DNA from 4 places in the Streptomyces sp. NPDC051364 genome. Region 1 is predicted to be linked to each of the others. Evidence: riboswitches for the same ligand, from Rfam matches in the RefSeq annotation. Region 1 holds a riboswitch; each other region holds the start of a gene.

Region 1 (5,445 bases):
TGCTCGCGAAGCACTTCGTCTCCTCCCAGTCGCCGATCCGCGAGGCGCAGATCCGGATCGAGGAGTACGTCTGGGAGCGGATCCCGGTCCCGACGCGCAAGGAGCAGCACTCCTTCGTCCGCAAGGGCCAGGAGGTGCGCACCGCGCAGATCACGTACAGCGAGACGACCGGCCTGCAGGTCATCTCGGGTCTGAAGGACCTGACGGTGATGAACTCGACCAACTCCGAGTTCCACGGCTACATCAAGGACAAGTACACGACGCTCAAGGAGGCGTACGACCGCATCCTGGCGACCAAGGTCACCGCGCGCTGGGCGCACTCGGCGCTGGCCGCGGACGACTCCGCGTACGACTGGGACCAGTCGTACAAGAAGGTCCGCAAGAACATGCTGGAAGCGTTCGCCGAGACCTACTCGTACTCGCTGCAGCAGACCCTCAACCAGATGGCCGAGCGGGTGCTCGACCACTGCCCGCGGGTCAACGAGGTACGCCTGAACCTCCCCAACAAGCACCACTTCCTCGTCGACCTGGAGCCCTTCGGCCTCAAGAACGACAACGAGGTCTACTTCGCGGCGGACCGGATGTACGGCCTGATCGAGGGCACCGTGCACCGCGACGGCGTGCAGCCGGTGATCGCGACGAGCGACTGGATCGTCGCCTGAGTCGCGTAAGTCGCGTAACGGCTCCCGCATACGTTCGGCCCGGACCGCGTCGCGGGGTCCGGGCCGTTCTGCTGCCTGCGGCCCGTTCTGCTCCGGCTACTTCCCGACCGGCTGTCCGAGCTGAAGGTTCCACCGCCCCAGCCGCCCGGTGAGGCTGGTCACCGTGTCCGGCCGTACGTCGAGGCGCCAGAAAGCGGCGGCCGGCAGCTCCAGCGCGGACACGACGGCCGCCCGGACGACGGCCTGGTCGACCACGGCGCGATGCGTGCCGGTGGGCAGGGCGGCGAGGGCGGCGCCGACGCGGGCGATCAGCGCGGTGACGGACTCCCCGCCGGGCGGCGCGTAGTCGGGGTCCGCCAGCCAGCTCCGGACGGCGGCCGGATCCTCGGCGGCGACCTCGTCCAGGGTCCGCCCGGCCCACTCCCCCGTGTCCGGGCCCTGCAGGCCCGCGTACTGCGGGCAGGGGTCGCCGTGGCCGAAGCGCACCTGTCGTGAGGCGTCCTCGAATGGACGTCTCACGAACTGAACTCGTACTACGTCGCTCTTCATAAGGGGAGCGTAAACGCGGTACGGTCTCGGACGACAACCTAAAAAAGACGACGGTATGACGGAAGTACCGGTGAAAATCCGGCACGGTCGCGCCACTGTGAATCCTCCCGGAGGGGGAGGAGAAGTCAGACCCGCCATGTCGTCGCTAGCACCACTGACCGGGACGCGTGTTCCCTCTGGAGGTTCTGCCATGGCTCACTCCGCCGTGCCCACGACGGCCCCTGCCGTCACCCCGATCTCGCTCTCCGCGCTCGCCCCCTGGGCCCTGTTCGTCGGCGTCCTGATGCTGGTCCTGCTCTACCTCGTCGGTGCCGAGCAGGGCGCCACCGCGCTCTTCGAGGGCGACACCGTCCACGAGTGGATGCACGACGGTCGCCACCTCCTCGGCTTCCCCTGCCACTGATCTCCGCCTCGGCAAGGGAAGAACCGAACCATGAACTCCATCTCCCCCCGCGTCCTGCTGGTGCGGGGCATGCTGGCCGGACTGCTCGCCGGCGTGGCGGCGTTCCTCGTCGCGTACGTCCTCGGTGAGGCCAAGGTCGACGCGGCGATCGCCATCGAGGAGGCGGGCCACGCCGCCCACGAGCACGGCGAGGAGGCGGCCCCGGTCAGCCGGGCCCTCCAGGCCACGGCAGGCCTTGGCACCGGCACGCTCCTGTACGGGATCGCGCTCGGCGGGATCGCCGCGCTCGTGTTCTGCTACGCCCTGGGCCGGATCGGCCGCTTCGGCCCTCGGGCCACGGCCCTGCTGGTCTCGGGCGGCCTGTTCGTCGCCTTCAACCTGGTGCCGTTCCTCAAGTACCCGTCCAACCCGCCGGCCGTCGGGGACCCCGACACCGTCGTCCGGAGGACCACCCTCTACATCCTGATGATCGCGTTGAGCGCGCTGCTGTCGGCGGGCGCGCTCATCCTGGGCCGGCGCCTGGCGCCCAAGCTCGGGAACTGGAACGCCTCGATCGTCGCCTCGGTCGGCTTCGTCGCGGTGGTCGCCATCGCCTACGCGGCCCTGCCCGGCATCAACGAGGTCCCGGCGGACTTCCCGGCCGCCCTGATCTGGCAGTTCCGCCTCGCGACCGTGGCCATCCAGGTCGCGATGTGGACGACTTTCGGCCTGGCCTTCGGTTTTCTTGCCGAACGGGCCCTTGCCCCGGCCGCCGCACCCCAGGAGGCTGTACAGCCCGCGAGCTGACGATGAGGGGGCCGGTAGTACATGCAGACGGCGATCTGGGAATGGCGCGGCTGGACGGGCGCCGTCCCGTTCTGGCTCAACACCGTTCTGCTGCTCCTGGCCCCTTTCACCGCCGCCACGCTGCTGGCCCAGGTCGGCATCATCACGGCCCTGGCCGCCCTCGGCGGCCTGGCCCGCCACCTCTGGTTCGGCGACTACGGCCACCCGGCCATCCACCTCGCCGCCGCCCTCATGGGGGCGGCGGCGATCGTTTTCGTCCTCGTCTGACCCTCCCCGGCCCCGGGTGCGCCGCCCCGGACTCACAGGGTCGGGTCCATGAGCTTCAGCGTGTACGCCCGCCGGGTGCGGGACCACACGCTGCCGCACGCCCGCCGGCGGAGCGCATTGCGCAGCGCCGTCGTCCTGTTCAAGCCCTTCGGGTTCCAGGCGACCTGGTCCTACCTCGGCACCGTCGGGGACCTGGACCGGGACGGGGACGCGCTGCTGCGGGCGCTGAAGAAGCTCGAGTCGAGCCGGGACGCGGGGATTGCCGAGCGGGCCGCGTTCGCCGAGCGGCGGCGCGAGGAGAAGCGGATCCTGCACCGGCAGCGTCCCTCGGCCGCCGACACGGAGTTCTTTCGGGGGCCCCGCTGGCCCGGGCCCGACGGGCATCGGGCGGCGGTCCACGAGGTCGCCCGGCTCTGGCGCGCTCACGCCGGGCCGGTTCCCGAACTGCCGCCGGGGGCCACCGGGGCGGCCGGCCTCGACATCGTGGTGTGCGGGCACGTCCTCTTGTACCTGATGGCCGGCGGCCGTCTGGACCGGTACCGGCTGGATGCGGTCGAGGAGTGTCTGCCGGAATTGCGCCGCTGGGCCTCGCTGCCATCCCCGCACGACGCGGCATGCACGCACTTCCGGCGTCTGCTGAGGTTGGCCGAGCTGATCCTCAACGACCCCGACGGCGCTGCGCGGCCGCAGTAGCCGGTCTGCCGTCCACCCGTGCGCGGTGCGTGGTGCACTCGTTCGGCCGTATCCGGCGCAATCCTCGGGACAGGGGCGGTGCACCCGTCACCAGCTGGGAAGACGTCCGGGGCGGAGTGTCGACACGCCTGTGACGTCGCGTCAGTCTTCGGCGTTGTAACCGGTACTGACGGGCAGCGAGGGGTTCCACTGCTCTCAGGAGACCCGGCCGCCGGAGCCGGGGGGATCGGACCAGGAGGGAATTCCATGCCCCGCGCCAAGTGGGTGGTCGGCGTGCTGACAGTGGCTCTGCTGGGCACCGGCATAGGGATGTTGCGCAGCACCGAGGGCGCGCGGCCCACCGCCGCCACCGCCGCCGACGCGCTGCCCTCGCGGGCCCTGGGCCTGTCCGGTCACCGCCGACTCGTCGAGCAGCTGGAGCACTCCGGACAGCACGCCGCAGCCAAGGGGCCCCGACCCGCGCGGGCCGCCGGCATCACACCGCTGCGGGCCGCACGACCGCTGCGGCTGCACATCCCGAGTCTGGGGGTCGACCTGCCGCTGGGCGGGGACGGGGACGAGGCCTCCTGGGACCACGACACCCCGGCCCCGGGCTCGGTCGGCACCGCCGTGGTCACGGCCGCCGACCTGCACCTCGCCGAGCTGCGACGCGGGCTGACCGTCGAGATCGCGCGCGCGGACGGCCGTACCGCCGTCTTCACCGTCGACCGTGTCTCGCCCGGCGGTTTCAGCGGTCGCGGCCAGCGGCCCGGGCGGGCCCAACTGCGGCTGGTCAGCGGTGAGACCACGGTCCTGGCGCGGCTGACCGGCCGCCACCGCACCGGCTGACCCCGCCGGCACCGCCCCCGACCGCCCCCGACCGCCCCGCGCACCGGCAGCCGCCTCGGCTTCCTGTCATCCGAGGGGGGTGTCTTCGTCCCCCGGTCGGGGGCTTCTGCGGTCCGGTCGGGGAGTCACCCGGCGTATCGGGGCAGACCCCTCGCATGAGCGGGACACGGCATGCACGCACGGCACTGGCCAGGGCCCTTTCGGCGGCCTGTGTCGTGCTGCTGTGCCTGTTCGCGTCCGGTCCCCCCGTCACGACGGCCGCAGCGGCGGCCGCCGCCCTCGAGCGCACCGGGTCCGGCGCGCCGAGCGAGCCGGGCGCCCCCGTCGAGGGGGAGTCCGATCCGGCCACGGATCCCGAAGTGCGGCCCGCCGTACGCCTGGTCGTGCGCGGACTGCCGGGTGTACGGCAGCTGCCGCGGCCGGTGTTTCACGTGAAACAGACCGGTCAGGCGATGCGCGCCGACTCGTTCGGGACGGCCGGGCCAGTGCCGTCCGCGGGGACGGTGCGGGGTGTGGTCCTGCGCTGCTGAGCGGGCCGAGCAGCAGCGCGTACCCCCACACACCCCCTGAACACGGTGAGGTTCCGGCATGCCCATCGACCCGTACGCCGCCCTGAACGCCATGCTCCGCGCCGAGGTCACCCGCTACACCCCGCCGGCCGCGAAGCCGCCGAGCCGTGGGACCGATGGCGAGGACACCCCCGCCCCCGCCGCCTCCGTGGCCGCGGTGGCCACCTCCGCCACCGGCTCCGAGTCCTCGCCCGAGGACTGACCCCCGGAATACGGGCAGGCGCCGGTTCCCGTACGGGGACCGGCGCCTGCCTCTGCCTCCGGCTCAGGCCTCGCGTTCGTAGAAGCGGTAGAACGCCACCAGTCCGACACCGACGCCGGTGATCAGGCCGATCCAGCTCGAGCGGAGGACCGAGTGGTCGGTGAGGCTGTTCAGGTAGCCCACGGCGATGCCGGCGAAGACGCCGTACGCCGCGGCGTGCACCTCCCGCTTCAGCCGGGGGCCGACGCGGGCGAGGGTGAACATGATGGCGGCGAAGACGGCGCCGCACAGGATTCCGTAGAAGACGTTGCCCGCATCGACCGGTCCCGTCTGGCGCTGCATGAAGGCCGCCCAGACGCCGTAGACCAGTCCGAGGAGCAGCGCCCGCGTCAGCTGGCCCTTGCTCGCTTCGTCCATGCCGGTCGCCTGCAAGTGCCGCCTCGGGGCGGTGGGTGCCGCATGTGCCATGACAGGGCTCCTCTCTCC
Region 2 (5,445 bases), on a different contig from region 1:
AACACGACCGGCTGCGCCGGATGACCAACCGGCCCTTCGGGCCGCCGCACTCCCCGCACCGCATCGACGGCATGCGCGACGATCTCAAGGGCATCGTCACCGGTCTCATCGACAACCTCGCCGACCCGGGCCGGATCGACCTGGTCGATCAGTTCGCCTACCCGTTCCCCGTCACCATGATCTGCCGGCTGCTCGGTGTGCCGCGCGAGGACGAGCCGCGGTTCCACGTCTGGGCCGACACCCTGGCCGCGAGCCTGGACCCCGACCCGGGCGCCGACCCGAAGGAACGCGACAAGACCACCCACGACGCCCGGATGGAACTGGGCATGTACCTGGCCGGGCTGATCGAGGAGCGCCGCAAGAACCCCGGCGACGACATGCTCTCCCAACTGGCCGTCGGGCACGGCCAGGACGAATCGATGAGCACGATGGAGCTGCTCAGCACGGCCGCCCTGCTGCTGATCGCGGGCCACGAGACCACCGTCAACCTGATCACCAACGGGATGCTCACGCTGCTGCGCAACCCGGACGTGCTGAAGCAGCTGCGCGAGACGCCCGGGCTCGCGGTGCCGATGGTGGAGGAGCTGCTGAGGTTCGAGCCGCCGGTGCAGCTGCTGCCGCAGCGCACCCCGCTCGTCGACATCGAGGTCCGCGGGGTGACCATCCCCAAGGGCTCCTCGATGTGGCTGATCCTCGCCTCCGGCAACCGGGACCCGCACCGCTTCGAGAACCCCGACCGCTTCGACCCGTACCGCAAGGACATCCAGCACCTGGGCCTCGGCAGCGGCATCCACAGCTGTTTCGGCGCCCCGCTGGCCCGGCTGGAGGCGCAGCTCGCGCTGAGCGAGCTGGCCCGCCGCCTGGAGAACCCGCGCCTGGTCGAGGACCCGCCGCCCTACCGGCAGAACGCGGTCCTGCGCGGCCCGCGCCACCTCCAGGTTACGTGCGACGGGATCCGTCCCTGAAGCAGTGGAGCCGAGCCCGGGAGCGGGTACGGCTCAACGTGTGGCTCCGGTCCGCGGGAAGGACCGGAGCAGACGCTTCGTACGGGCAGTCAGGACCGGTCAGGAGCCGGTGAGTTCACCCCGGACCTCGCGGGCCGCCGCCACCAGGCTCGCCAGGGAGGCACGGGTCTCGGGCCAGCCGCGGGTCTTCAGGCCGCAGTCGGGATTGACCCACAGCCGCTCGGCCGGAATGGCCTCGAGCCCCTTGCGCAGCAGCGCGGCCGCCTCCACGGCGGACGGGATGCGCGGCGAGTGGATGTCCCAGACACCCGGACCCACCTCCCGCGGGTATCCGGCGCCGGCGAGCTCGTCGGCCACCTGCATGTGCGAACGCGCGGCCTCCAGGCTGATCACGTCGGCGTCGAGGTCGTCGATGGCCCGGAGGATGTCGCCGAACTCCGCGTAGCACATGTGCGTGTGGATCTGCGTGTCCGGCCGTACCCCGGAGACGGCGAGCCGGAAGGCCTCGGTGGCCCACGCCAGGTATTCCGCACGGTCGGCGGCGCGCAGCGGCAGCGTCTCCCGCAGCGCGGGCTCGTCCACCTGGATCACCGAAGTGCCCGCGGCCTCCAGGTCCCCGACCTCGTCGCGCAGGGCGAGCGCCACCTGCCGTGCCGTGTCCCCGAGCGGCTGGTCGTCCCGTACGAAGGACCACGCGAGCATGGTGACCGGGCCGGTCAGCATGCCCTTGACCGGCCGGGCCGTCTGCGCCTGGGCGTACGTCGTCCAGCGCACGGTCATCGGATCGGGACGGGAGATGTCCCCGGCCAGGACGGGCGGGCGGACGTAACGGGTGCCGTACGACTGGACCCAGCCGTGCCGGGTGGCCAGGTACCCGGTGAGCTGCTCCGCGAAGTACTGCACCATGTCGTTGCGTTCTGGCTCGCCGTGCACGAGGACGTCGATGCCGGCCTTCTCCTGGAAGGCGATGACCTCGCGGATCTCGTCCTCGATGCGCTCCTCGTAGCCGGCCGTGCCGATCCGGCCCGAGCGCAGGTCGGCGCGGGCGGTGCGGAGTTCGGCGGTCTGCGGGAAGGAGCCGATGGTCGTGGTCGGCAGCAGCGGCAGGCCCAGGAGGGCGCGCTGGGCGGCGGAGCGTTCGGCGTACGGCTGGGCACGGCGGGCATCGGCTTCGCCGATCGCCGCCGTACGGGTCCGTACCGCGGGGTCGCAGGTGAGCGGGGAGTTCGAACGGGAGGCCAGGTCGGCGCGGTTGGCGGCGAGTTCGGCCGCGATCGAGGCGGGCCCCTGGCCGAGGCCGCGGGCGAGGGTGGCGATCTCGGCGGTCTTCTGCCGGGCGAAGGCCAGCCAGCGGCGGATCTGCAGGTCGATGTCGCGTTCGACGGCGGCGTCCAGCGGGACGTGCAGCAGCGAGCAGGACGCGGCGACGTCGACCCGGCCGGCGAGGACGAGCAGGGTGCCCAGGGTGGTCAGCGACTTCTGGAGGTCGTTGATCCAGATGTTGCGGCCGTCGACCACGCCGGCGACGAGGCGCTTGCCCGGCAGCCCGCCCACCGCGGCGAGGTCCGCCAGGTTCGCGGCGGCGGCCCCGGTGAAATCGAGCGCCAGGCCTTCGACGGGGGCCTTGGCGAGGACGGGCAGGGCCTCGCCCAGCCGGTCGAAGTACGAGGCGACGAGCAGTTTCGGGCGCTCCGTCAGGGCGCCGAGCTCCCGGTAGGTGCGGGTGGCGACGTTCAGCTCGGCGGGGGTGCGGTCCTGGACCAGGGCGGGCTCGTCGAGCTGCACCCACTCGGCCCCGGCCGCGCGCAGCTCGGCCAGCACCTGGGCGTACACGGGCAGCAGCCGGTCCAGCAGCGTGAGCGGCACGAAGTCGTCGCAGACGCCGGGGGCGGGCTTGGCCAGCAGCAGGTACGTGACCGGTCCCAGCAGGACGGGCCGGGCGCGGTGCCCGAGCGCAAGGGCTTCGCGCAGTTCCGCCACCTGCTTGGCGGGGTCGGCGGTGAAGACGGTGTCCGGCCCCAACTCCGGGACGAGGAAGTGGTAGTTGGTGTCGAACCACTTGGTCATCTCCAGCGGCGCCACATCCTGCGTGCCGCGGGCCATCGCGAAGTACCCGTCCAGAGGGTCGGCCTCGACGGCGGCGCGGTGGCGGGCGGGGACGGCGCCGACCATGAGACTGGTGTCCAGTACGTGGTCGTAGTACGAGAAGTCGCCGGTCGGGACCTCGTGGATTCCGGCATCTGCCAGCTGCTGCCAGGCGCTCCGGCGCAGTTCGCGGGCGGTCTCCCGGAGGGCGGCGGCGCCGACGCGGCCGTTCCAGTAGCCCTCGACGGCCTTCTTCAGTTCCCGGTTCGGCCCCTGGCGGGGGTATCCGTACACGGTGGCGCGTACGGCCGTGGCAGCGGACTCGGTTGTCACGTGACTCTCCTTCGCGAGCATGCGTGTGCGCGTCTTGCGACGGATCCCGGGGAAACCGGGGCGAAGGAGTGACGAACCGGACGGACCACCTGTGCCCGCCTGAATGTGCACGCCGACCCGCCCACGAAGTCACCGGGATCACCGCACGCGAACGGTCGCGTGCGGGCAACGGGCAGGTCTTCGGACTCGCGGGCACGTCTCGTCGTACGAGACTCCTACTGGCCGTCGCTTCCCAGACCCGTCCGGGCCCAGTGCGTATGACGGCGGTCGTTCCCGCTCACCGCTGCGGGGCAGTCCCGGATTCCCACCGGGTTCCCTCTTGCGACGCATCCCGCCTGGAGGACGGGGCGAACCAGCTGCGGAGTCAGCCTAAGGGCAGCCGCCGGGCGGCGGACAGGTGTGATCACCATGCGGACACGGCAATGAGACGCCCCGCCCCCCGGTGCGCCGCCGCCGGCCGCCTCTGTGTGCAGGCGGCCGGCGGCGGGGACCCTTGGCAGCGGGGCCGAAAAGCGACTAAGAGAGCTTGCCGTCGTAGTCCGGCAGCTTGAAGGTGCGCTCCGCGTGCCCGCCGACCAGATCGCTGTTGTTGTTGCCGATGTTGGCGATGATCGTGTAGCCGCGGGCCTCGATCTCGGCGCGCTTGGCCGTCTTGTAGGTGCTGACCTCGCTGAAGAGATCGGGCAGGTCCCGGACGTACAGGTCCGAGACGGGGTAGCCGACCGCCTTGAGGTTGTGCTCGGTGAGGGAGTGGATGATCCCCGGTCGGGCGGTGACGAAGATGATGGCGACGCCGCGCTCGTTCGCGTACCCGGTCAGGTCGCGGACCTCGGAGATCGCCGGGGTCGGGAACGTCCAGAACCAGTGGAAGTCCGTCTCCAGCGAGGAGTTGTCGATGTCGAGGACGATCGCGGGCTTCTCGCCGGCGGGCGACTGGGCGATGCGCTGCTCGACGTACGGGCGGGCCGTGGCCATGACGGCGGCGACATCGCGCTTCCAGGTGCCGTAGTCGATACCGCGGATGAGCGCGTTGCCGCCGGGCGCGGAGGCCGTCGCCGCGGCCGGGGCGGCAGCCGGGGCCGGGGTGGGGACCGGGGCGGCTTGGGCGGAGGCGGCAGGGGCCAGCATCAGGACGACGGTGGCCGCGGCCGTGCCGGTGGCGGTTCCGAGCGTGCGGATGCGGGCGTGGGTGCTGCGCATGTGGGGGCGCTCCTCATGGGCTTCATTGGCCGAAATGACATGTACGGGGCCAGAATCCGCATGCCCGCCCTCCCTGTCTACTGACCGGTAGTTAATTTTTGGTGGCCGTCCCGCTTCACGTGGCGGTCCACCCTCCGTCGAGGGGGAGCGAGGTTCCGGTGAGGTACCCGGCATGGGGCCCGCACAGCCACACCGCGGCCGCGGCGACCTCCTCGGGCTCGATCAGGCGCTTGATCGCGGACCGGTTGAGCAGCACCTCGGACAGCACGTCGCCGGGGCCGATGCCGTGCGCGGCCGCCTGCTGCTCGATCTGGGCCTCGACCAGGGGCGTACGCACGTAGCCGGGGCTGATGCAGTTGCTGGTCACGCCGTACGGGGCGCCCTCGAGCGCGGTGACCTTGCTCAGCCCCTCCAGGCCGTGCTTGGCGGCGACGTAGGCGGACTTGTAGGCGCTCGCGCGCAGCCCGTGGACGCTGGAGATGTTGACCACCCGGCCCCAGCCGGCCGCGTACATGTGCGGCAGCACGTGGCGCAGCAGCAGGAACGGCGCGGTGACCATCACCTGCTGGATCCGGGCGAAGCGCTCGGCCGGGAAGTCCGTGATGGGGGCGACGTGTTGCAGGCCGGCGCTGTTGACCAGGATGTCCACCGCGGCGGGCAGCCCCTCTATCGCGGCCGGGTCGGCGAGGTCGGCCACGTGCGCCTGCCCGCCGACCAGTGCGGCGACGCTCCGGGCCGATTCCTCGCCGATGTCGACCACGTGCACGGTGGCGCCCGCCTCGGCCAGGGCGATCGCGCAGGCCCGGCCGATGCCGCTGCCGCCGCCGGTCACCAGCGCGACGCGCTCCCGCAGGAAAGGAAG
Region 3 (5,445 bases), on a different contig from region 1:
GGGAAGGTGCTGCCGCCCGCCAAGAACATGGACGAGATGCACACCGTGGTCACCAACGCCACGGTGGACGGCGCACTGTCGGCGCTGTTCGCCATCCTGATCATCATCGTGCTGCTGGACGCGGCACGGACCTGCTTCAAGGCGATCGCCGCCCCGGAGACGGTCAGGCTGTCCGAGGTCCCGTGGACCGAGTCGAAGATCATCGCCCCGGCCGGGCTCATCGCGACGCCGGAGGAGCGGGCGGAGCTCGCCGCCGCCGGCCTGGACTCGGGCGGCGGCCGCGTGAAGGAGCCGGTGGCGTGAGCGGCGTCCGCGCGGCGCTGGCGAAGGCGCGGTTCTTCGTACGGGAGTTCTCGGGCGAGGCGGCGTACGACCGTTACGTCGCGCACGCCCGCGCGCACGACCCCGCGGCCGAGGTCCTGACCCGCCGCGCCTTCGAACGCGCCCGCACGGACGCCCGCGAGGCAGACCCCCGCGAGGGCTTCCGCTGCTGCTGAGCACGTATGTGAAGGGCCCCGCCGGATCGGTGGGGCCCTTCGCCGTCCCTCAGCGCACCCAGTCCTTGAGGACCTCGGTCTGCAGGGTGATGCCGACGGGCTCGGGGAGCGCGATGTCCGTGCCGTACGGCACGATGTGGATGCTCTCGTACTGTCGGCCGTTCGGCTGGCTGTAGACGGAGATTTGGCACTTGGCCCGGTCGATCAGGAGGTAGACGGGGATACCCGTCTCCGCGTAGGCGCGGGGCTTCTCGACATGGTCGCGCCGGTGGGTGTCCGAATCCCACGAGGTCACCTCTACGACCATGAGGATCGGATCGGGGTCGACCCAGTCCCCCTGCCCGACGAATGCTTCGGAATGCGCGAGCGCCGCATCCGGAATCGCCCGGCCGGCCCGGTACTCCTGGGCCTTGATGCCCTGCCCCGGATGCAGCCACAGCTCGGGGCGGTGCTGCATGCAGATCCGCGTGAGCCACTGGATGATCATCCCGTGGTCGCCGTCCGGCATGGCCTTGCTCCTGATGATCCCGTCGATGAATTCCAGCCGCGTCCCCTCCCTCTCGCGGGCCGCTATGCGCGCCACGGCTTCGAAGTCCTCAGTCAGCATGTGGGGCCGGTCTGTCATCACGGTCATGCCTCGCTCGCCTTCCTCGACGGTGCTGTCTCCGACGATAGCGCCGGGCGCTGACACCCGTACGGCACACTCGACCGCATGGACATCGTGATCAGGCAAGCGCTGGCGGCGGAGTACGGAACGCTCGGGGAGATCACCGCGCAGGCCTATCTCGGGGACGGGCTGCTCACGTTCGGCGAGGACGATCCGTACCTCGCGCGGCTGCGGGACGTGGCCGGGCGGGCGCGCGACGGGGTGATACTCGTCGCCGCCGCGAGCGACGGACGGCTCCTCGGAGGTGTGGCGTTCGCCGCGCCCGGGAGCCCGCTGTGCGACATCGCCCGAGCCGGCGAGGCCGAGTTCCGGATGCTGGCCGTCGCCCGGGAGGGCCGCGGGCGGGGCGCCGGGGAGGCGCTCGTACGGGCCTGCGTGGAGCGGGCGAGGGTCATCGAGGGCGTACGGCGCCTTGTTCTGTCCACCACGGACGACATGGTCGGAGCCCACCGGATCTACGAACGGCTCGGCTTCGTCCGCACGCCCGAACGGGACTGGGAGCCCGTCCCCGGCCTCACTCTGCTCACGTACGGTCTCGAACTGTAGCCACGCCGACACAACATCTAGGGGGTCGCACAGGAAGCGGCCCCCACATGTATGCTCATGCTCGCTGTCGCCGCAGGGGAATCCGGTGCGAATCCGGAACTGTCCCGCAACGGTATGAAGTACACCCATTGGTGTCACCGCAAGTCCGAGGACCTGCCGACAGTGCGCCCGGCTCGACCGAACCGGGTGCCGACACGTCCGGGCCCCGCGGTTGGGCCGGTGGACGCCGTGCGGTGTGAGCGTGCCCAGCCAGGCCCTGCCCCGCGCGCGCCCGCTCGCGCCCGCACCGAAGGTGTCCCGGAGCCGAGCGAGGGAGAGCTCCCCCCGTGACCATCGCGCCTTCCGCACCGCGCGCCGAGTCCGACCCGTCCGACACCGGAATCGAGACCGGGGGACCTGGGGCCGCACTGCTGCGTACCCTCACCGAGCTGACCGCCGACCTCCCCGACACCGACCCGGGCCGGGTCGCCGCAGCCGCGCTCCGCGGGCGCAGCGCCGCCGCCGACGAGGCCGAGCTGCGCGGGCTGGCCACGGAGGCCGCCGCCGGTCTCATCTCCGAGGACCCGGCGTACTCCCGGCTCGCCGCCCGGCTGCTGACGCTGGCCGTCGCCGAGGAAGCCGCGGGCCAGGGGGCCACCTCCTTCTCCGCCTCCGTCGCGGTCGGCCACCGCGAGGGCCTGATCGCGGACCGCACCGCCGAGTTCGTGGCGCTGCACGCGAGCCGCCTGGACGCACTGGTCGAGCACACCCTCGCCGAGGGCGCCGACGACCGCTTCGGCTTCTTCGGCCTGCGCACCCTGCACAGCCGCTACCTGCTGCGCCACCCGATCACCCGTCAGGTCGTCGAGACCCCGCAGCACTTCATGCTGCGCGTGGCCTGCGGCCTCGCCGAGAACGACAGTGTCCAGGCCGTCGAGGAAGTGGCCTCGCTCTACCGGCTGATGAGCCGCCTCGACTACCTGCCGTCCTCCCCCACGCTCTTCAACTCCGGCACCCGGCACCCGCAGATGTCCTCCTGCTACCTGCTGGACTCCCCGCTGGACGAGCTCGACTCGATCTACGACCGCTACCACCAGGTCGCGCGCCTGTCGAAGCACGCCGGCGGCATCGGCCTCTCGTACTCGCGCATCCGCGCCCGCGGTTCGCTGATCCGCGGTACGAACGGCCACTCCAACGGCATCGTGCCGTTCCTGAAGACCCTCGACGCCTCCGTCGCCGCCGTGAACCAGGGCGGCCGCCGCAAGGGCGCCGCCGCGGTCTACCTGGAGACCTGGCACGCGGACATCGAGGAGTTCCTGGAGCTCCGCGACAACACGGGCGAGGACCAGCGCCGTACGCACAACCTGAACCTCGCGCACTGGGTGCCGGACGAGTTCATGCGCCGCGTGAACGCGGACGCCGACTGGTCGCTGTTCTCCCCGGCCGACGTGCCCGAGCTGGTCGACCTGTGGGGCGACGAGTTCGACGCCGCGTACCGCAAGGCCGAAGCGGACGGCCTGGCCCGCAAGTCCATGCCCGCCCGCGACCTGTACGGCCGGATGATGCGCACCCTCGCGCAGACCGGCCAGGGCTGGATGACCTTCAAGGACGCCTCCAACCGCACGGCGAACCAGACCGCCGAGCCGGGCCGGGTCGTGCACTCCTCGAACCTGTGCACCGAGATCCTCGAGGTCACCAACGACGGCGAGACCGCTGTCTGCAACCTCGGCTCGGTCAACCTGGGTGCGTTCGTCCTCACCGAGACGGGTGAGATGGACTGGGAGCGGCTGGACGAGACCGTCCGCACCGCCGTGACCTTCCTCGACCGCGTCGTGGACATCAACTTCTACCCGACCGAGCAGGCCGAGCGCTCCAACTCCCGCTGGCGCCCGGTCGGCCTGGGCGCGATGGGCCTGCAGGACGTCTTCTTCAAGCTGCGCCTGCCCTTCGACTCCGCCGAGGCCAAGGCCCTCTCCACCAAGATCGCCGAGCGCATCATGCTCGCCGCGTACGAGGCCTCCTGCGACCTGGCCGAGCGCCACGGCGCGCTCCCGGCCTGGTCGGAGACCCGTACGGCCCGCGGTGTCCTGCACCCGGACCACTACGACACCGAGCGCGCCTGGCCCGAGCGCTGGGACGCCCTGCGCGCCCGCGTCGCCGAGACCGGCATGCGCAACTCGCTGCTCCTCGCCATCGCCCCGACGGCGACGATCGCCTCGATCGCCGGCGTGTACGAGTGCATCGAGCCGCAGGTCTCCAACCTCTTCAAGCGCGAGACGCTGAGCGGTGAGTTCCTCCAGGTCAACGGCTACCTGGTGGAGGAGCTGAAGCAGCTCGGCGTGTGGGACGCCCAGACCCGCGAGGCCCTGCGCGACTCCAGCGGCTCGGTCCAGGGCTTCGGCTGGATCCCGGCCGAGGTGCGCGAGCTGTACCGCACGGCGTGGGAGATCCCGCAGCGCGGCCTGATCGACATGGCGGCGGCCCGTACGCCGTACCTCGACCAGTCGCAGTCGCTGAACCTGTTCCTGGAGACGCCGACCATCGGGAAGCTGTCCTCGATGTACGCGTACGCCTGGAAGCAGGGCCTGAAGACCACGTACTACCTGCGCTCGCGCCCGGCGACGAAGATCGCCCGCGCCGCGCAGGCGGCCGCCCCCGTCGCGCTGCCCCAGGCGGTCGCCGACGCCGAGGCGCTGGCCTGCTCCCTTGAGAACCCCGAGTCCTGCGAGGCCTGCCAGTAATGAGCTCCACCAACAAGAACCTGCTCGACCCGGGCTTCGAGCTGACTCTCCGCCCCATGCGCTACCCGGACTTCTACGAGCGCTACCGGGACGCGATCAAGAACACCTGGACCGTCGAGGAGGTCGACCTCCACTCGGACGTCGCCGACCTCGCGAAGCTGACGCCCGCCGAGCAGCACATGATCGGCCGCCTCGTCGCGTTCTTCGCGACGGGCGACTCGATCGTCTCGAACAACCTGGTGCTGACGCTCTACAAGCACATCAACTCCCCGGAGGCGCGTCTGTACCTGTCGCGCCAGCTGTTCGAGGAGGCCGTGCACGTCCAGTTCTATCTGACGCTGCTCGACACCTACCTGCCCAACCCGGACGACCGCGCGGCCGCCTTCGACGCGGTCGAGGAGATCCCGTCGATCCGCGAGAAGGCGCAGTTCTGCTTCAAGTGGATCAACGAGGTCGAGAAGCTGGACCGGCTGGAGACGCAGGCCGACCGCCGTCGCTTCCTGCTGAACCTGATCTGCTTCGCGGCGTGCATCGAGGGCCTGTTCTTCTACGGCGCCTTCGCGTACGTGTACTGGTTCCGCTCGCGCGGCCTGCTGCACGGCCTGGCCACCGGCACCAACTGGGTGTTCCGCGACGAGACCATGCACATGAACTTCGCGTTCGAGGTCGTGGACACCGTCCGCAAGGAGGAGCCGGAGCTCTTCGACGACGCGCTCCAGCAGCAGGTCACCGACATGCTGAAGGAGGCCGTCGAGGCGGAGCTGCAGTTCGGCCGCGACCTGTGCGGTGACGGCCTGCCGGGCATGAACACCGAGTCGATGCGCGAGTACCTGGAGTGCGTCGCGGACCAGCGCCTGGTCCGCCTCGGCTTCCCCGCGGTGTACGGCTCGCAGAACCCGTTCTCCTTCATGGAGCTGCAGGGCGTCCAGGAGCTGACGAACTTCTTCGAGCGCCGCCCGTCGGCCTACCAGGTTGCGGTCGAGGGCACGGTCGACCTGGACGAAGACTTCTAAGT
Region 4 (5,445 bases), on a different contig from region 1:
TACCCGACGAGCACCTCGGCGTCGGCCAGCGCCCGCCGGGTCTCGGGGGTGAGCCAGAGCGGCCCGGCCGGTCCGGTGCCGACGACGGCGACCCCGCCGGGCCCGGACGGCACGCTGCCAGGGTTGCCGATGCGGCTGGGCACGACGGCGACGGCGAAGTACGGGACGCTGTCGGGGTCGGTGTCGGCGAGGACGCCGGTCCGCTCGCCCGCCATGGTGGCGCGCTCGACGTACCGGGCCTCCGCCAGCCGCCCGCTGCCCTCCATGGCCCGGCGCACGGCGGGGAAGGTGCGGCCGAGCTTCATCACGACCGCGGAGTCCGTGGCGGCGAGGCGGGCGGTGAGCTCCTCCTCCGGCAGGGTGCCGGGCAGGATCGTCAGCACCTCCTCGCCCTCGACGAGCGGGGTGCCGAGCCGGGCGGCGGCGGCGCTCACCGACGTCACCCCGGGGATCACCTCGGCCTCGTAGCGGTCGGCGAGCCGCTTGTGCATGTGCATGTACGAGCCGTAGAAGAGCGGGTCTCCCTCGGCGAGCACGGCGACGGTCCGGCCGGCCTCCAGGTGCGCGGCCAGCCGGGCGGCGGACTCCTCGTAGAACTCCTCCATCGCCCCCTGGTAGCCGCCTGGGTGGTCGGTGGTCTCGGTGGTGACCGGATAGACCAGCGGCTCCTCGACGTGGTCCGCGCGCAGGTGCTCGGCGGCGATCGAGCGGGCGATCGAGCGGCCGTGGCGGGCGCTGTGGTACGCGACGACATCGGCCTCGGCGATGACCTGGACGGCCCGGAGGGTCATCAGGGAGGGGTCGCCGGGGCCGAGCCCGACGCCGTACAGCTTTCCGGTGCGGGCTGCGGTGCTGGCTGCGCTGCTCATTCTTCCTCGCTCGCGATCGCGTTGACGGCGGCGGCCGCGATGGCGCTGCCGCCGCGCCGGCCGCGCACGATCAGGTGGTCGAGGCCGGAGACGTGGGCGGCGAGCGCGTCCTTGGACTCGGCGGCGCCGATGAAGCCGACCGGGACGCCGATGACGGCGGCGGGGCGCGGGGCGCCCTCCTCGATCATCTCGAGCAGCCGGAACAGCGCGGTCGGCGCGTTGCCGACGGCGATCACGGAGCCCTCCAGCAGGCCGCGGTCGCGCCAGACTTCGAGGGCGGCGGCGCTGCGCGTGGTGCCCATCTTCGCGGCGAGGGCGGGCACGGCCGGGTCGGAGAGGGTGCAGATCACCTCGTTGTCGGCGGGCAGCCGCTTGCGGGTGACCCCGCTGGCGACCATCTGCACGTCGCAGAGGATCGGCGCGCCGGCGGTCAGGGCGGCACGCGCGCGCAGCACGACGTCGGGGGTGTAGCCGAGGTCCTGGGGCAGGTCGGTCATTCCGCAGGCGTGAATCATGCGTACCGCGACCTGGGCGACGGAGGCGGGCAGCCCGGAGAGGTCCGCCTCGGCGCGGATCGTGGCAAAGGACTGGCGGTAGATCGCCGCGCCGTCCTTCTCGTACTCGAACACTGTGTACTCGCTCATTTCTTCGCTGCGTCGTGGGAGGTGGTGCGGCGTGCGTCCGCGAGGGCCGCGGGAAGTTCGGAGGTCTGGAGGCCGCGGCGCGGGGTGCGGCCGGCCGCAGAGAGGTCGTAGCCCGTGGGTGTGGCGACCACGTCCACCCACGCGGTACCGCGGGGGTGCCCACACCGGCGTTCGCACCCGGACCAGTGCACGGGCAGGGGGCCGGTCGCACGGGTGACGGCGGCGCGCGCGTCGGCGCGTACGTCCGCGAGGGATTTGGCGCAACCGGGGCGTCCGGTACAGGCGGTGACGGACCGCCAGGGGTCGTCAGGGGCGGTGACCAGCCCGGCCTCGGCGAGGGCGGCCAGCTCTTGTGCTGCGGCGCGGGCGGGCAGGCCGGGGACGACGATGCCGCGCCAGGGGGTCAGGCGGATGCGGCCCGTGAGGCCGGCCAGCAGGCGCCACTGCGCGGTGGTCAGGCGGCCCAGCGGTGCGAGGACGCTGAGCGCGGCGGTGCCGTGGGGCCCTTCGACGATGCCGGGCTCAGGGGCCGGGGAGCGCCGGGCGTCTTCCCGTACGAGGGCGGCCTCGATCCCGGCGGCGGCCAGCCGCACACCCAACTCACCGGAGAGCAGGGCATGTTCGGCGGGCAGCTCGGCAACCCGCCAGGCCCGGGTACCGGCTTCCCGGACGGCGTCGAGGAAGTACGCGGCGGCCACGAGGGCGGCCCGGGGCGCGTCGGCCGCGGCCACGAGCAGGGCGTCCGCCGGATCGGCCGTCCACAGCAGGGTTCGGTCGGCGTCCCGGGCGACCAGGTTCACGTCCGCGGCGAGGGAGGTGACGTCGCCGCGGCCGTCGTCGAGGGCGAACAGGAAGCGGCCGGACAGCCCGGCCGCGGGCGCGCTCGTGCACAGCAGCCGGTCCAGCTCTGCGACCCAGGGCGCCACGTCGGGCAGGCCGCGCCGGTCGAGGCCGGTCAGCGGCGAGGCGACGATGTTGCGGACGCGCTCGTGGGTGGGCGCGGGCAGCAGGCCGGCGCGGACGAGCACGGACTGCAGTTCGCCGCCGCAGCCCGCCCCGAGGCCGCGCAGTTGCGCATTGCCGCGGGAGGTGAGGTCGATGTGCCCGTCGCCGAGCCGCTCCGCGGCATCGGCCAGCAGCGAGGCCGCGTCCGCGTCGAGCATCCCGCCGGGTACCCGGACCCGGGCCAGGAACCCGTCGTCCGCGGCGTGCAGCCGCAGCGCACCGGGGCAGGCGTCACCGCGGTCGCGTATGACGGGTTCGTCCCGCGATGCGGCGGAGGGGGGCTGGGGCGGCATGGCGGCGAGCATACCCACGATTCCCCCGCCCCGACCTGTGGCCGTCACCACCCACCCCTCCGCGCAGCGGTGGTGCGCGGGCGGGCTCGGCGCTCCGCGGAGCGGGGGGGGCGCGCGGGGGGTCGGGGGGCGGGGGCGGGTCCGCCGGTCGGGCGCCCGGGCGCGGGCCACCCCCACTCCCGGTCAGGGAGATCGCCACCTAAGATGACCAGCGGCGGAGCCACATGGCCCGCCGGGAGGAAGCCCGGTGCGAATCCGGCGCGGTCCCGCCACTGTGAACCCTGCAGAGCAATCCGCCGGGTGAGTCAGGAACTCCCGCTGTCCTCACTGCCCGGGGCGCGGAAACCCCGAGGAAGGCCTGCCGCCGCATGATCCTGCTGCTGTCGACGTCCGACACCGATCTGCTCAGCGCCCGCGCCGCGGACGGCCCCGTGCCGTACCGGTTCGCGAACCCGTCCCGCCTTCCCCTCGACGACCTGCCCGGGCTGCTCGACGGCGTCGACCTGGTCGTCGTACGCCTCCTCGGCGGCCTGCGCGCCTGGCAGGACGGCCTCGACCTGCTCCTGGCGCCGGCCCAGACCCGCCCGGTGGTGGTCCTGACCGGCGAACAGGCCCCGGACGCCCAGCTGATGGAGGCCTCCACGGTCCCGATCGGCATCGCGGCCGAGGCGCACGGCTACCTCGCCCACGGCGGCCCCGCCAACCTGGACCAGCTGGCCCGGTTCCTCTCCGACACCGTGCTGCTCACCGGCCACGGCTTCGAGCCGCCGGCCGCCGCGCCGACCTGGGGCCCGCTGGAGCGCACGCCCGGGACCACCGAGGGTCCGCGGATCGCCGTGCTGTACTACCGCGCCCACCAGATGAGCGGCAACACCGCCTTCGTGCACGCCCTGTGCGATGCGATCGAGGCCCAGGACGCCCAGGCGCTCCCCCTCTACGTGTCCTCCCTGCGCGCTCCGGAGCCGGACCTGATCGCCGCGCTGGAGTCGGCTGACGCGGTCGTCACCACCGTCCTCGCGGCCGGCGGCACCAAGCCCGCCACCGCCTCGGCGGGCGGCGACGACGAGTCGTGGGACGCGGGCGCGCTGGCCGCGCTCGGCGTCCCGATCCTGCAGGCCCTGTGCCTGACCGGCTCGCGCAGCGCCTGGGAGGAGAGCGACGAGGGCCTGTCCCCGCTCGACGCCGCGACGCAGGTCGCCGTGCCCGAGTTCGACGGCCGTCTGATCACCGTCCCGTTCTCCTTCAAGGAGCTCGACGAGGACGGCCTGCCCGCCTACGTGGCCGACCCCGAGCGCGCTGCCCGCGTCGCCGGCATCGCCGTCCGGCACGCCCGCCTCCGGCACATCGAGCGGCGCGACAAGAAGCTCGCGCTCGTCCTCTCCGCGTACCCCACCAAGCACTCCCGCATCGGCAACGCGGTCGGCCTCGACACCCCGGCCAGCGCCGTGGAGCTGCTGCGCACCCTCATCGCGGGCGGCTACGACTTCGGCCCCGTCGAGGAGATCCCGGGCCTGGTCTCCGGCGACGGCGACGAGCTGATCCGCGCCCTGATCGAGGCCGGCGGCCACGACCAGGACTGGCTGACCGAGGAGCAGCTGGCCCGCAACCCGGTCCGCATCCCGGCCGCCGACTACAAGCGGTGGTTCGCCGAGCTCCCCGCCGAGCTGCGGGGCAGCGTGGAGCAGCACTGGGGCGAGGCCCCGGGCAACATGTTCGTGGACCGCTCCGCCAACCCGGAGGGCGACATCGTCCTCGCGGCCCTGCGCCGCGGGAACCTGCTCATCCTGATCCAGCCGCCGCGCGGTTTCGGCGAGAACCCGATCGCGATCTACCACGACCCGGACCTGCCGCCGTCGCACCACTACCTGGCCGCTTACCGCTGGATCCAGGCGCGCGCCGAGGACGGCGGCTTCGGCGCCGACGCGATGATCCACCTGGGCAAGCACGGCAACCTGGAGTGGCTGCCGGGCAAGAACGCCGGCCTGTCGGCGGCCTGCGCGCCCGACGCCGCGCTCGGCGACCTGCCGCTCATCTACCCCTTCCTGGTCAACGACCCGGGCGAGGGCACGCAGGCCAAGCGCCGCGTGCACGCCACCCTGGTCGACCACCTGGTGCCGCCGATGGCGCGCGCGGAGTCGTACGGCGACATCGCGCGCCTGGAGCAGCACCTGGACGAGTACGCGCAGATCTCGGCGATGGACCCGGCCAAGCTGCCGGCCATCCGCGCCCAGATCTGGACCCTGATCCAGGCCGCGAAGCTCCACCACGACCTGGGTCTGGAGGAGCGCCCGGACGACGAGGGCTTCGACGACTTCCTGCTGCACGTCGACGGCTGGCTGTGCGAGGTCAAGGACGCCCAGATCCGCGACGGCCTGCACGTCCTGGGCGGCGCCCCGACCGGCGAGGCCCGGGTCAACCTGGTCCTCGCGATCCTGCGCGCCCGTCAGATCTGGGGCGGTACGACGGCCCTGCCCGGCCTGCGCGAGGCGCTCGGCCTGGACGAGTCCGCGGCCACCCGTACGACCGCCGACGAGGCGGAGGCGGCGGCCCGCGCGCTGGTGCAGGCGATGGAGGACGCGAACTGGGCCCCGGAGGCGGTGGCTTCGCTCGCCGCCGGCCACTCGGCGGACGTGG

Evidence for each region. A riboswitch is a leader RNA that binds a small molecule or an ion and turns the genes downstream of it on or off. The one in region 1 is predicted to bind cobalamin.
Region 2: it holds a riboswitch for cobalamin, as region 1 does, so the genes downstream of both, metE (5-methyltetrahydropteroyltriglutamate--homocysteine S-methyltransferase) here and AB0M76_RS02245 (CbtB-domain containing protein) in region 1, are expected to answer to the same signal.
Region 3: it holds a riboswitch for cobalamin, as region 1 does, so the genes downstream of both, AB0M76_RS10675 (ribonucleoside-diphosphate reductase subunit alpha) here and AB0M76_RS02245 (CbtB-domain containing protein) in region 1, are expected to answer to the same signal.
Region 4: it holds a riboswitch for cobalamin, as region 1 does, so the genes downstream of both, cobN (cobaltochelatase subunit CobN) here and AB0M76_RS02245 (CbtB-domain containing protein) in region 1, are expected to answer to the same signal.

The regions. Positions count from the first base shown of each region.
Region 1 is NZ_JBFBAH010000001.1:458,175-463,619, reverse strand. It holds gene pucL (factor-independent urate hydroxylase) at 1-662, shown strand, start outside; gene AB0M76_RS02250 (histidine phosphatase family protein) at 759-1,181, opposite strand; cobalamin riboswitch at 1,216-1,365, shown strand; gene AB0M76_RS02245 (CbtB-domain containing protein) at 1,402-1,614, shown strand; gene AB0M76_RS02240 (CbtA family protein) at 1,645-2,400, shown strand; gene AB0M76_RS02235 (hypothetical protein) at 2,422-2,667, shown strand; gene AB0M76_RS02230 (hypothetical protein) at 2,716-3,360, shown strand; gene AB0M76_RS02225 (class F sortase) at 3,607-4,188, shown strand; gene AB0M76_RS02220 (hypothetical protein) at 4,344-4,718, shown strand; gene AB0M76_RS02215 (hypothetical protein) at 4,777-4,959, shown strand; gene AB0M76_RS02210 (hypothetical protein) at 5,023-5,427, opposite strand.
Region 2 is NZ_JBFBAH010000022.1:100,359-105,803, forward strand. It holds gene AB0M76_RS32145 (cytochrome P450) at 1-965, shown strand, start outside; gene metE (5-methyltetrahydropteroyltriglutamate--homocysteine S-methyltransferase) at 1,065-3,383, opposite strand; cobalamin riboswitch at 3,537-3,755, opposite strand; gene AB0M76_RS32155 (HAD family acid phosphatase) at 3,900-4,583, opposite strand; gene AB0M76_RS32160 (3-hydroxybutyrate dehydrogenase) at 4,699-5,445, opposite strand, start outside.
Region 3 is NZ_JBFBAH010000004.1:218,245-223,689, forward strand. It holds gene AB0M76_RS10655 (carbon starvation CstA family protein) at 1-303, shown strand, start outside; gene AB0M76_RS10660 (YbdD/YjiX family protein) at 300-497, shown strand; gene AB0M76_RS10665 (Uma2 family endonuclease) at 547-1,131, opposite strand; gene AB0M76_RS10670 (GNAT family N-acetyltransferase) at 1,210-1,710, shown strand; cobalamin riboswitch at 1,755-1,886, shown strand; gene AB0M76_RS10675 (ribonucleoside-diphosphate reductase subunit alpha) at 2,043-4,430, shown strand; gene AB0M76_RS10680 (ribonucleotide-diphosphate reductase subunit beta) at 4,430-5,443, shown strand.
Region 4 is NZ_JBFBAH010000002.1:46,932-52,376, reverse strand. It holds gene AB0M76_RS04120 (precorrin-2 C(20)-methyltransferase) at 1-869, opposite strand, end outside; gene AB0M76_RS04115 (precorrin-8X methylmutase) at 866-1,513, opposite strand; gene cobG (precorrin-3B synthase) at 1,510-2,811, opposite strand; cobalamin riboswitch at 3,006-3,147, shown strand; gene cobN (cobaltochelatase subunit CobN) at 3,180-5,445, shown strand, end outside.